One region of the Allohahella marinimesophila genome, then DNA from elsewhere that is predicted to be linked to it. Evidence: predicted binding sites of a transcription regulator. Region 1 holds the regulator's gene; each other region holds the start of a gene.

The links. The regulator FNR, encoded in region 1, switches genes on or off when oxygen is low (the NO sensors DNR and NnrR bind a similar motif). The targets are predictions, from matches to a motif close to TTGATNTANATCAA.
Region 2: ABD735_RS16160 (OmpW/AlkL family protein) is a predicted target of FNR. The motif match lies at 2,569-2,582, and genes of this name have one in related genera.
Region 3: ccoN (cytochrome-c oxidase, cbb3-type subunit I) is a predicted target of FNR. The motif match lies at 2,374-2,387, and genes of this name have one in related genera.

Annotation. Positions count from the first base shown of each region.
Region 1 is NZ_BAABBO010000007.1:466,799-471,044, reverse strand. Features, by position in the region: gene gdhA (NADP-specific glutamate dehydrogenase) at 1-539, opposite strand, end outside; gene nirK (copper-containing nitrite reductase) at 759-2,171, opposite strand; gene fnr (fumarate/nitrate reduction transcriptional regulator Fnr) at 2,313-3,074, opposite strand; gene hemN (oxygen-independent coproporphyrinogen III oxidase) at 3,215-4,246, shown strand, end outside.
Region 2 is NZ_BAABBO010000016.1:10,293-14,538, reverse strand. Features, by position in the region: gene arsJ (organoarsenical effux MFS transporter ArsJ) at 1-988, opposite strand, end outside; gene ABD735_RS16170 (ArsJ-associated glyceraldehyde-3-phosphate dehydrogenase) at 1,013-2,023, opposite strand; gene ABD735_RS16165 (metalloregulator ArsR/SmtB family transcription factor) at 2,020-2,391, opposite strand; gene ABD735_RS16160 (OmpW/AlkL family protein) at 2,637-3,374, shown strand; gene ccoM (cytochrome c oxidase subunit CcoM) at 3,513-3,641, shown strand; gene ABD735_RS16150 (2-hydroxyacid dehydrogenase) at 3,673-4,246, opposite strand, start outside.
Region 3 is NZ_BAABBO010000001.1:736,610-740,855, reverse strand. Features, by position in the region: gene dsbD (protein-disulfide reductase DsbD) at 26-2,002, shown strand; gene tusA (sulfurtransferase TusA) at 2,005-2,262, opposite strand; gene ccoN (cytochrome-c oxidase, cbb3-type subunit I) at 2,605-4,032, shown strand; gene ccoO (cytochrome-c oxidase, cbb3-type subunit II) at 4,059-4,246, shown strand, end outside.

The DNA of each region.
Region 1 (4,246 bases):
ATGCCGTACATGTATCCCACTTCCCTGCCGCCCACACCAATGTCACCAGCTGGAACATCTGTTTCCGGCCCTATATGCCGGTAGAGCTCGGTCATGAAGGCCTGACAGAAGCGCATCACCTCATTGTCGCTCTTGCCCTTCGGATCGAAGTCCGCCCCACCCTTCCCGCCGCCAAGTGGCAGCGTTGTCAGTGAGTTTTTCAGAACCTGCTCGAACGCGAGAAATTTCAAAACACTGAGATTGACCGAAGGATGAAATCTCAAGCCACCCTTATACGGGCCGATGGCACTGTTCATCTGCACCCGATAGCCGCGGTTGACGTGAACCTTGCCAGCGTCATCCACCCACGGCACACGGAATTGAATGATGCGTTCTGGTTCGACGAAGCGCTCGATCAGCCCCTGCTTCTGATAGTCCTTGCACTTCTCGATGAAGGGCCACAGCGTTGACAGGACTTCCTCGACAGCCTGATGAAATTCAGGCTGATGGGGATCTTTCTCACGCACACTATCGAGTGTTTGCTCCAGCGACATCTGCATTTTCAAGCCTCTTGCTTCGATACATTGTTTATATCACCACGACCGTCGGCTAGGCGCCTGGTCGGCATGAGAGTTGTTTACGCCCAGTTTGAGCAGACAGTCTGATTCACCAATGCCGCCTGATCCAAACCGTTCCGTTTCAGGACGGTCCGTACACTTGGCATAGCGCATAAAAAAACCCGCATTACGCGGGCTGGAAAGCGTGATCAGACGTTGGTATCAGTGACCAGAGTTTGGGTCAATGTCCCCGTGCGCCTTGAAGATCTCATGGTTCTCCTCGCCAACCACATGGAGTATGCCTACAAGCCCTTTCTCGAGTCTGGACAGCGCGTGGTCAACCAGGATGTACTTGCCTGGCACCTCTGTCCCGAACTCGACCATTGTGGCGCCACCCGGTGCGACTGTAGTGGTCTGAATGTTTTTCAGCGGCGGAGAAGTCAGGTCGCCCTGGTTGTAGACGCTGTCGAAAATCTCACCGATCACGTGGAAGCTCGAGGTCAGATTCGGACCACCTACGCCAAAGTAAATGCGAACCTTTTCACCAACCTTGGCCTCCATTCTGTGAGTCTTGGACAGTGCGCCCATAGTGCCGTTGAAGGTCAGGTGCTCAGGGCGCTCATCCAGCAGCTTCTCGAGTGAAAACTCATGCTCACCCTGTGTGCCATGTTTCTGAGCAGTGTAGAGCTCACCCTGCATCACATAAAACTCGCGATCGACCGGGTGCAGGCCACCTTCAGGCTCGACCAATATCATGCCGTACATGCCGTTTGAAATATGTTGTGCCACCATCGGCGTGGCACAATGGTAGACGTAAAGCCCGGGGTTGAGCGCCTTGAAGTCGAAGCTCTTGGTTTGTCCAGGAGCCGCCTGGGTGACTGCTGCCCCACCGCCAGGGCCAGTCGTTGCGTGGAAGTCGACGGAGTGGATATGGCTGCTGTCGGCCTTGTTCGCCATGTTGACGGTCACTGTATCGCCAACCCGCACCCGAATGAAAGGGCCTGGGACCTTGTCGTTAAAGGTCCAGTAACGATAAGTGGTGCCGTCATCCAGCTGGCCGAGCACTTCGGTGGTCTCGAGGTCGACAGTCACAGACTGCGGTCCACGCTTGCCCACAGGCTTGCCAACCTGTGTTGGATCCATGGATACATCGATGCCTTTCGGCTCCTGCTTCGCAGCCTTGGCGCCGCCGACGATGATCTTGCCGATCATGCCGGCCTGGACGTGACCCGGCAGCGTGCAGATGTACTTGAATTCGCCGTTCTTGTCGGCACGGAACACTACCGCTGTGCTCGAGCCCTTGGCTGAAATATTGTCTGAATCGACTTTGAAGTCAGGCAGTGCAATATCGTGAGTAGCGCCATCGCCGTTGACCAGGTTGATCTGGACGACTGCACCTTCTGCCACTGTCAGGTCGGGGTTGATCTGGCCGTCAATATTGCCGCCGACACCGATGAAGACCAGTCTGCCGTCTGCAATGTCCGTGCGAAGGGTAAACTTCACATCTGGACGATAGGTGACCGCCTGGCCGTGACCGTTATGTGCGCCTGAGGTGTCGGCTGCCATGACAGGGTTGCCGATCACGGCACCGAGAAGGATGACGGCAATGGCTGAGCGAAGAATGTTCTTTTTCATAACGTCTACCTCTGATCAGGGAAGAATCCCGGCTCTGCCGACCTGGACAGAACTCATGAGCAGAAGATAGCGTCAATCGGCTGCGGCTTTCTTGATATGAGTCAAATGGAATACATGTTTTAGATGGAAGTCGTTCTGGACTCAGAGCACGTTACGCGGAGAACAATGCGACAGCAGTGCTTTCAACCTTTCCATATCGATGATATCGACACGTTTCTTGTCGACTGTGATATAGCCTTCGTCCTGCAGCTTTGAAAAAGTACGGCTGACCGTCTCCAGCTTGAGCCCCATGAAACTGCCTATCTCCTCACGAGTCATCCGCAAATGAAAGCCGGAGGCTGAATAGCCGCGCGCAGCATTCCGTTGCGACAGATTCAGCAGGAAGGCTGCTACACGTTCTTCAGCACGCATATTGCCCAACAGCATCATCACACTCTGATCACGAACGATTTCGCGGCTCATGATGCGGTGGAACTGTCGCTGTAGCGCAGGAATCTCGCGTATCAGGTTTTCTAGACGAGTGAAAGGAATTTCACACACCTCACTGTCTTCCAGGGCCGTGGCATGACAGGCATGAATATCGGTACTGATGGCGTCGACGCCCATGATTTCGCCGGTCATGTGAAACCCCGTCACCTGTTCACGACCGTCTTCCGTCAGCGCGTGAGTCTTGAAGAAACCGCGACGAATGGCGTAAAGGGACTCGAAATGGGTGCCAGCCTGATAGAGATGCTCGCCTCGCCTGACGCTGCGACGCTGATCGATCAACAGGTCCAGCTGGCTGAGGTCGGCATCGGGCAATCCAAAGGGCAGGCAAAGTTCTGCCAGACTGCAATTGGAACAGGCCAGCTTGAGCGCATGAAGAACGGGCTTTTGATTATCCTTGACGACTGCTTCAGACATGAGACCTCTGTGCCTGTTGATCTGACTGTTAAGTGTCTGGGGGGAAGAGATTATCATAGATTAAGTTGCATTTGATCCACATCAAATCTGGAGGCGCGCTGCTCCGCTAGAGTAGCCACTATACACCCTGGTGAGCCCCCATGATGAACAGACCGCAGAGCGACCTGAATATCGAGGTCGACACCGACCTCATTGGACGGCTCGACCGCAATGGGCCGCGTTATACCTCATATCCCACAGCCGATCGCTTTGTCGAAGCCTTCGATGCCGGGACCTATGCGGCCTGGGCTGAACAAAGCAGTCTGGCCGGTCGCGTTCGTCCATTATCGCTCTATTTCCATCTGCCATTCTGCAACACGCTGTGCTATTTCTGCGCCTGCAACAAGATCGTCACCAAAGACCGCTCGCTGTCGGTGAAGTACGTCGACTATCTCATCAGGGAAATGGCGCTGCAACGGGCACTGTTTGGCGAGCATCCGGCCGTCAGCCAGCTGCACTGGGGCGGCGGTACGCCAACCTTCCTGCCTGCCGATCAGATGGAGCGATTGATGGCGGCCACAAGGTCGCAGTTCCGCCTGTTGGAGGACGCGGAAATCAGTATCGAGATCGACCCACGCAAGGTCGATGCCGGAACGATGGCTGTACTGGGGCGTATTGGTTTCAACCGTATCAGTGTGGGTATTCAGGATTTCAATTCAAAGGTACAAAAGGCCGTCAATCGCATCCAGTCGCTGGAACAGACGCGGTTGGTCATCGAATCGGCACGGGAGCATGGCGCCAGATCAGTCAATATCGATCTCATCTACGGCTTGCCCCATCAGACCCTCGAAGGCTTCACTAAAACGCTGAATCAGGTCATTGAACTGAGCCCCGACCGCCTGTCGATCTACAACTATGCGCATATGCCCGCAATGTTCAAACCACAGCGACGGATTCAGGAAGACGATCTGCCGAGCAGGGAGACCCGGCTGGCCTTGCTGAAACTCGCCATTTCGATGCTGACCAGGGCTGGCTACGTCTATATCGGTATGGACCACTTTGCCAAGGCGGATGACGAACTGACCATCGCCCAGCAGCAGGGTCGTTTGCAGCGCAACTTTCAGGGCTATTCGACCCACGCTGACTGCGATCTCGTGGCCATGGGCATTTCAGCTATTGGCAAGGTCGGCCCC
Region 2 (4,246 bases), on a different contig from region 1:
TCACTGCGAACAGGACGCCGAAGGCCAGCAGCCCCCCTATCAGTACGACTTCAACGGGAATTTCCGTTCCCATGGACAGCGCAATCAGCGCTGGAAAGGCCGCGAGCGCCATGGCCCAACCGAAGGCAGTGCGCCCATCAGGCACACGACCTGAGCGGAAACCCGTCATCGTTGGGGCCAAGGTTTGAACGGCCCCGTAACCAATGATCCAGAGCGCCAGGAAACCGCCAACCTTCCAGAAATCCCAGTTGAGCTGACTGCTGAGATAGACAGGCAGCGCTACCACAAACCAGACGTCGCGGGCTGCGAAGAGAAACAACCTGGCCGCCGATAACACGTTCACAGCCCTGCTCTTCGATAGCATTTCGCTGAACTTTGGTTTGGCTTTGGTCTTGCCAAGATCTTTCTTCAACAAAACCAGACTGCTTAGCCAGACCAGGCTGAGGGCAATCGCCATCGTCAATACGGCGTGCTGGAAGCCGACCCAGGTCAGCAACGCGCCGCCGAGAAAAAATCCAACGCCCTTAAGCGCATTTTTCGAACCAGTCAGCAGGGCGACCCAGCGATACAAAGCCCCTTGCTGATCGTTCGGAATCAACTGCTTGATGGCGCTTTTGGCGCTCATCTTGTTGAGATCCTTCGCTATACCGGAGAGTGCCTGGGCGGCCATGACCCAGACCACCGTAAGCCAGTCCGCTGGAACAAATAGCATCATCAGCGCCACTACCTGCAGCACCAGGCCCAGGTTCATGGTGCGGTTCAGACCTAGCCGGGCACCGAGATAGCCACCGACAAGATTGGTGACCACGCCGAAGAATTCGTAGAACAGGAACAGTGAGGCAATCTCTAAAGGACTGTAACCGAGGCTATGGAAATGCAACACGACCAACATGCGTAGGGCACCGTCGGTCAGCGTAAAGGCCCAATAATTACCGGTGACCACCATGTATTGACGAATCTGGGGGGACAGGCTTGCCAGGTTTTTCATAACGACGAATCCAGTGGCATGCACTTAGTCTGACAGCCCCACGAGGCGGGTCAGCTCAGCGGTTCTGCAGGTGTAGCCCCATTCGTTGTCGTACCAGGCATAGATCTTCACCTGCGTACCGTTGATGACCATCGTCGATAACGCATCGATAATCGACGAGCGTGGATCTGTCCTATAGTCAATGGACACGAGGGGCCTCTCTTCATAGCCAAGTATATTCCTGAGTTCGCCCTCTGCTGCCTTTCTCAGTACCTGGTTCACCTCTTCGGCTGTGGTCTCGCGCTCTACCTCGAACACACAATCCGTGAGCGAAGCGTTGGCCAGCGGGACCCTCACGGCATGCCCATTCAGACGCCCCTTCAATTCAGGGAAAATCTCGGTGATAGCCGTCGCTGATCCGGTTGTCGTTGGTATCAGGCTCATGCCACTGGCACGCGCACGGCGCAAATCCTTGTGCGGCTGATCCAGAATACTCTGAGTATTGGTGAGATCATGAATCGTCGTGATGGAGCCATGGCGGATGCCGAGTTCCTCATGAATGACCTTGACCACCGGTGCCAGACAGTTGGTTGTACAGGACGCCGCAGTCACGATTCGATGCTTGGAAGGATCATATAGATGATCATTCACGCCCATCACGACATTGAGCACACTCGCCTCCTTCACCGGCGCGCTCACCACGACGCGCTTCACGCCTTGTTCCAGATAGGCAGCCAGCATTGAGGTGGTCTTCATCTTGCCACTAGCTTCGATGACCACATCACAGGCAGACCAGTCGGTATCTTCGATGGCCTTGTTAGCTGTGACGCCAATGCGCGAGTCGCCGATAATGATCGTTTCACCCTCTGACTTCGCCTCGTTCTTCCAGCGCCCATGTACCGAGTCGAAATTGATCAGGTGTGCAAAAGTGGCTGCATCAGCGGCCGGGTCGTTGACCTGCACTATGCTGATGGCATCCATATCCCACAGTGCGCGCACTGCCAGCCGCCCTATCCGGCCCATGCCATTGATACCGACCTTTACCGTTCTACTCATGACATTGCTCCGCAGTTCGTTGCTCGCATTGGTCTGTCTCCCATGCATTCCAGGCGCCCGCTAGTCTCGAGCAGCCATTGCTGATTGGCCTGGCCTGTAATGGCAATAATTTGCCTTGCCCAGTCGGGTAGATATGGATGAATCCGGTAGTACACCCACTGGCCCTGCCTACTATCTTCCAGCAATCCGCAGGCGCGAAGCTGCGCAAGATGACGCGAAATTTTTGGCTGCGCAGCGTCCAGCGCTTCTGTGAGCTCACACACGCAAAGCTCAAGCTCCCGCGCGACGAGCAAGACGATTCGAATGCGAGTGTCATCGGCGAGACACTTGAACAATTCTGGTGGACTCAGCCCGGCAATGTCATGCATGCATGGAATCCATGGGGAAGCCTCAAGTCGATACCATATCTGGACTTCGACATATTCGTGAAGCCGCATATGTTGCGCGATTGATCTTACGGCTGGATGTTTACAGTTTGATGACAAGGCCATGATGATTTTCAATGAACCGAAGCCGGAAAAACATTTTCAGGATAGACCTGCTCATTGATTTATCTCAACGGCCTCCTCGGCGCCTTTCGGTAAGCTTTTCTCATCATCCAAGGAGAGCTTCCATGTTCAGAACACCGTTGTTGATTGCCTCATGTCTCGCTGCCGCCAGCGCATCTGCTTACGATGCTGGCGACTTTGTCATCCGTGGTGGTCTTGCCAGCGTCGATCCTGCTGAGAGCAGCTCGGCGATTGCGGTCAACCGTCCGTCTGCAGCCGCCGGCGACAAGACCGGCACCGAAGTTGGGGTCGACGGTGATATCAGTCTCGGCATCAGTTTTACCTACTTCATCAGGCCACAGATCGCGATCGAGCTACTGGGGGCCACGCCATTCAAACACAGCATCCAAGGCGCAGGCATTCTTTCCGGACTGGGCAAGCTGGGCGAGGTGCAGCATCTTCCACCTACTCTGAGCGTCCAGTACTACCCCATGCCATCAGAAGCGAAACTGCAGCCCTATGTCGGCGCAGGGTTGAACTACACCATCTTCTTCAAGGAAGACACCACCCAGACATTGACCAACTCGGTTGGCGCACTCGCCAGTCTGCCGAACAATCCTGTAGCCGGCGTACAGGCCACGTCAACTGACCTTGAGCTGGAAGACTCCATTGGGCTGGCCGCTCAGGCGGGCCTCGACTACCGACTCACAGAGCGCATCGGTCTCAACGCGGCTGTCTGGTATGTAGACATAGACACCAAGGCAGACATCACTGCAGAAACGAATGCCGGCAGAGTCAGGGCAGATGTCGACGTAGACATCGATCCCTGGGTCTACATGGTGGGTGTAGCCATCAAACTCTGATCTGGTGAAACCTGCAGAGATCTGATCATTGCAGGTGATGCTCGCGAGCGTCCGACTTGATTCATGTCAATTCGGCATCCGCTCGCAGCAGTATAATGACAAGGTGATCAGTACCAGTATTCAGCGGAGAAAGCAGCGATGAGCATGTTCATGGATCAGTATGTATTGGCCGGTCTGGCGGTGGTTGCAATGACCATTGGCTTTCTCGTGGCCTTTGGAACCTTTGTCTGGAAAGACGCACACAAGAAGAAGTCCGGGCAGCCCTGATTGCCGATGAACCACCGCTCGCAATGTTCGTTCAGGATGCCACCACCTCATTCGAACATTTACCCCGATCCTGCAGGTCGCTCATATTCTGTAAGGTGATGGTTGCGATGCTCTCAACCGCCTCCTCAGTGAAAAAAGCCTGATGAGCGGTGATCAGCACATTGGGAAAGGTCAGCAACCGCATGAATTCGTCGTCCTGAATGAGCGATGCTGAATGATCTGCAAAGAACAGCTCAGCCTCTTCTTCATACACGTCGAGGGCTACACTACCGATTCGTCCCTGCTTGAGCGCCTGAATGAGGGCGGTGGTATCCACTAGCGCGCCGCGACTGGTATTGACCAGCATCAGTGTCGATTTGGAGGTGCCGAAGGCAGCGGCGTCGATGAGATGATGAGTGTGTTTATTGAGCGGACAATGCAGGCTCAGTACGTCGCTTTCGGCAAACACCTGAGCCAGTTCCGCATAGCCGCTACCGGCCGCTTCAAGATCGCTTTTCAGCGTCAGATCAGGATACGGATCAACAGCCAGGACGCGACAGCCAAATCCCAGCATGATTCTGGCGAAGATAGCCCCTATCTTGCCTGTTCCAACCACGCCGACTGTC
Region 3 (4,246 bases), on a different contig from region 1:
AATAAAACTGGTGGATTGCGCATACATGGTCATGCTGAAAAACATTCTTGGTGTTATGGCCCTGCTGCTCACGCTGAGTCAGCCTGCGCTTGCCGTGGCGCCATTCTCCACTGGCTCGGACAGCGCTTCACCAGCTTTCTCCGCAGCACCGTCGGAGTTTCTTCCGCCACAGGAGGCCTTCAGGCTTCGAACCAGTGTCGACGGCGAACAGCTCAGGGCAGAATGGGACATTGCGCCTGATTATTATCTCTACAAAGACAGATTTGCCATCAGCTTCACGGCGCCCGATCTCGCCCATCTCGAACCCCAAATCGGTTTTTCTGCCGAGGGCGAACCCAAGGAAGATGAGTACTTTGGTCTTGTGGAGGTATTTTACGAAAAGGCTGTCCTGACCGTAGACATTCGCCCCGCCCTCGACATACTGGCAGCGAAAGCACAGACAGCCCGGTCTGAAATAGAACTGGCCGTCACTTATCAGGGCTGCGCCGAAGCGGGCCTGTGTTATCCGCCTCAGACTGAAAAAGCGCTGTACATGGCGGACTCAGGACCTGATTCTGCTGCGAGCGTAGTCAACGGCTCGCCAGGGCCTGGTGGCTCAGGCGGCATCGATACCGAATCGGCGAGTTCACTTGCCAGCATATTGTTGTCGGAAGGTACGCTGTTCAACCTTGGCTTGTTCTTCCTCCTCGGCATCGGTCTGGCGTTTACTCCTTGCGTCTTCCCGATGATACCGATTCTATCCAGCATCATTGCTGGTCAGCAGCAAAGGCCATCCACCCCGAGGGCATTCATGCTATCGCTCAGCTACGTGCTCGGTATGGCCGTGACCTATGCCATCGCCGGCGTAGTCGTTGGCTATTTCGGTGCGGCTGCGAATATCCAGAGCGCCATGCAGAATCCCTTCGTGCTCTCGGTATTCAGTGTCATCTTTGTTGTGCTGGCACTGGCGATGTTTGGTCTTTTCGAGCTGCAGCTACCAGCCTTCCTGCGTGACCGCCTGAACTCGGTCTCACAGAAGCAAAGCGGTGGGCATCTTGCCGGCGTTGCTGGCATGGGCGCTGTTTCAGCTCTGGTGGTTTCCCCCTGTGTCACCGCACCGCTGACCGGGGTCCTCATTTATATCAGCACAACCCAGAATGCGCTGTATGGCGGACTCGTACTGCTGGTACTGGCCCTGGGCATGGGCTTACCCCTGTTGCTCCTCGGTACTGGCGGAGGACGTCTGCTCCCCAAGGCTGGCGCCTGGATGAACCGAGTCAAGGCTGTGTTTGGCATCATGTTGCTTGGCGTGGCAGTCTGGCTTCTGGAGCGCATCCTGCCGGGCGCTGCCACTCTGGCGCTATGGGGCGTGCTGGCAGGGGTCTCCGCCGTCTACCTCGGCGCCTTCGACACGCTGCCTGCACAGGAACAGGGTTCTGGTGTCTTTCGCCTGCGAAAGGGGCTCGGCCTTGTTCTTTTCATCTATGCCGTCACCCTGCTCCTGGGCGCAGCGGCGGGCAGTAGCAATCCTTTCAGCCCACTCGAGCGCTTCGCACTGAATAGCCGTTCACTCGATGCTGGGGGTGCTCTGTCGTTGGCGGCGCCCGTCGAGCCTGTCGACACCAGTAAAGCCTATTCGTTCAGAGTCGTGAAAACCCTTGCAGAGCTCGACGAAGCGCTCGCGACAGCTGTCCGAAATGGTCAGCCAGCCATGCTGGACTTCTATGCGGACTGGTGCATCAGCTGCAAGGTGATGGAGCGTCAGGTATTCCCCCATCCCAATGTGAGCAGCAAGCTACAGGCCTTTGCCCTCATCAAGGCTGATATCACCGATAATGACGTCGAGCACAAGGCCATGCTGGACCGCTTCCGATTGTTCGGACCGCCGGCGCTGCTATTTTTCAGCAGCCAGGGGCGCGAGCTGGAAAATCAGCGGATTGTTGGCGAAATTGGACTGGCCGCGTTCAGTCAGCATCTGGCTGATGTGCTACTGACCAATCGCGAATTGACAGCAAGCCGCTGAGCTCAGGTGTTTGACCCCAGCCTGATCACGTAATGAAATTCGTTCTCTTCCTGCTGAATGTGCGACTCGCACAACTCATGTCCCAGGAACAGGCAGAACTTGGGAATATCCCGCTGTGTCGCCGGGTCAGTTGCACGAACCAGAATGGTATCGCCAGGTTGAAGTGTACGTATAAGTTCATGCAGCTTCATGACTGGTTCGGGACAATACATTCCCCTGAGGTCCATGTTGCAGGTATAGATTGCCCCGGTATCGTCCATTTTTCGTTCTCTGTCGCTTCCGGTGTCGAGGTCGGTTAAACTTTCAGCAGAACCACCACAACTACAAATAGCATCTTCTGGATGCATCTTCGCAGCTGTAATGCATCCGCTTTGATTTATATCAGTATAGCGAGAGTCGTTCTTTGCGACTATTGTTCACCTGAATCGGCGACCATGCCTACCGGCGCTCTGCTCATTTTTTAGGTTGACTCACCCAGAGTGCGAACCTAGTATGCGAGCCGTTTCAAGCAGCCCCACCCATCCAGTGGCGCTTGCGGCTACCTCGGACAACATTCAGGAATCCCGGTAACACCGTAATTCAATATCCAGCGTGGTAAGAGAATGACTACTGCAGTGAGCAATGAAACCTACAACTACAAGGTCGTTCGCCAATTCGCGATCATGACCGTCGTCTGGGGCATCGTCGGCATGACGGTGGGCGTGTTGATAGCCTCCCAGCTTGTGTGGCCAGAATTGAATACTTCACTACCCTACTTCCACTTCGGTCGTCTGCGTCCCTTGCATACCAACGCCGTCATCTTCGCCTTTGGCGGCTGTGCACTCTTTGCCACATCCTACTATGTCGTGCAGCGCACTTCACAGGCGCGACTGTTCTCTGACGGGCTAGCCAGCTTTACCTTTTGGGGCTATCAGGCTGTCATCGTGGCCGCAGTCATTACCTTGCCTCTCGGTTACACCTCAAGCAAGGAATACGCTGAGCTCGAATGGCCCATCGATATACTGTTGGCTATCGTCTGGATCAGTTACGCGGTCGTGTTCTTCGGTACCGTGGTCAAGCGAAAGATGAAGCATATCTATGTCGCCAACTGGTTCTTTGGCGCATTCATCCTGATGGTAGCCATTCTGCACATCGGCAATAGCATGGCGGTGCCTGTGGGCCCGCTGAAGTCCTATTCGATCTACCCTGGCGCGATCGATGCGATGGTCCAGTGGTGGTACGGCCACAATGCAGTCGGCTTTTTCCTGACCGCAGGCTTTCTCGGCATCATGTATTACTTCGTGCCAAAGCAGGCCGAACGCCCTATCTACAGCTATCGCCTGTCGATCGTGCACTTCTGGGCGCTGATCAGTATTTACGTCTGGGCCGGAGCGCATCACCTTCACTACAGCGCCCTGCCAGACTGGGCCCAGGGCGCAGGCATGGTCATGTCACTGATACTGCTGGCGCCGTCATGGGGCGGCATGATCAACGGCATGATGACCCTCTCTGGCGCCTGGCACAAGCTGCGCACAGACCCGATCCTACGCTTCCTGGTCGTGTCCCTTTCTTTTTACGGCATGTCGACGTTTGAAGGTCCCATGATGTCGATCAAGACAGTCAACGCGCTCTCGCATAATACTGACTGGACAATTGGACACGTGCACTCCGGCGCCCTTGGCTGGGTTGCCATGATTTCGATCGGCGCGCTGTATCATCTCCTGCCACGTCTTTATGGCCTGAAGGAAATGTACTCAGTCAACCTGATCAACGTGCACTTCTGGCTCTCGACCATCGGCACTGTGCTCTACATCGCAGCCATGTGGGTGAACGGCATCATGCAGGGTCTCATGTGGGGCGCTACCAACGATGATGGCACGCTGACCTACAGTTTCGTGCAGTCGGTCGATGCCAGTTACTACGGCTATGTGATCAGGGCGCTCGGCGGCCTCATCTTCCTGAGCGGCATGTTCGTGATGGCCTATAACCTCTACCGTACTGTGCGTCAGGAAAAAGCCGTCAGTCTGGACAGCGTAGCGCAGGCTGCCTGAAGACATTAGCTGGAGAGTATTGACTGATGAAACATGAAGTTGTTGAAACCAACCTAGGGCTGATGATTCCACTCATCATCCTGGTGGTGAGCTTTGGTGGTCTGGCGGAAATCGTTCCACTGTTCTTCCAGAAATCGGTGACTGAACCAATCGAAGGCCTGACACCACTCACAGCAGTCCAGCTGGAAGGGCGTGATATTTATATCCGTGAAGG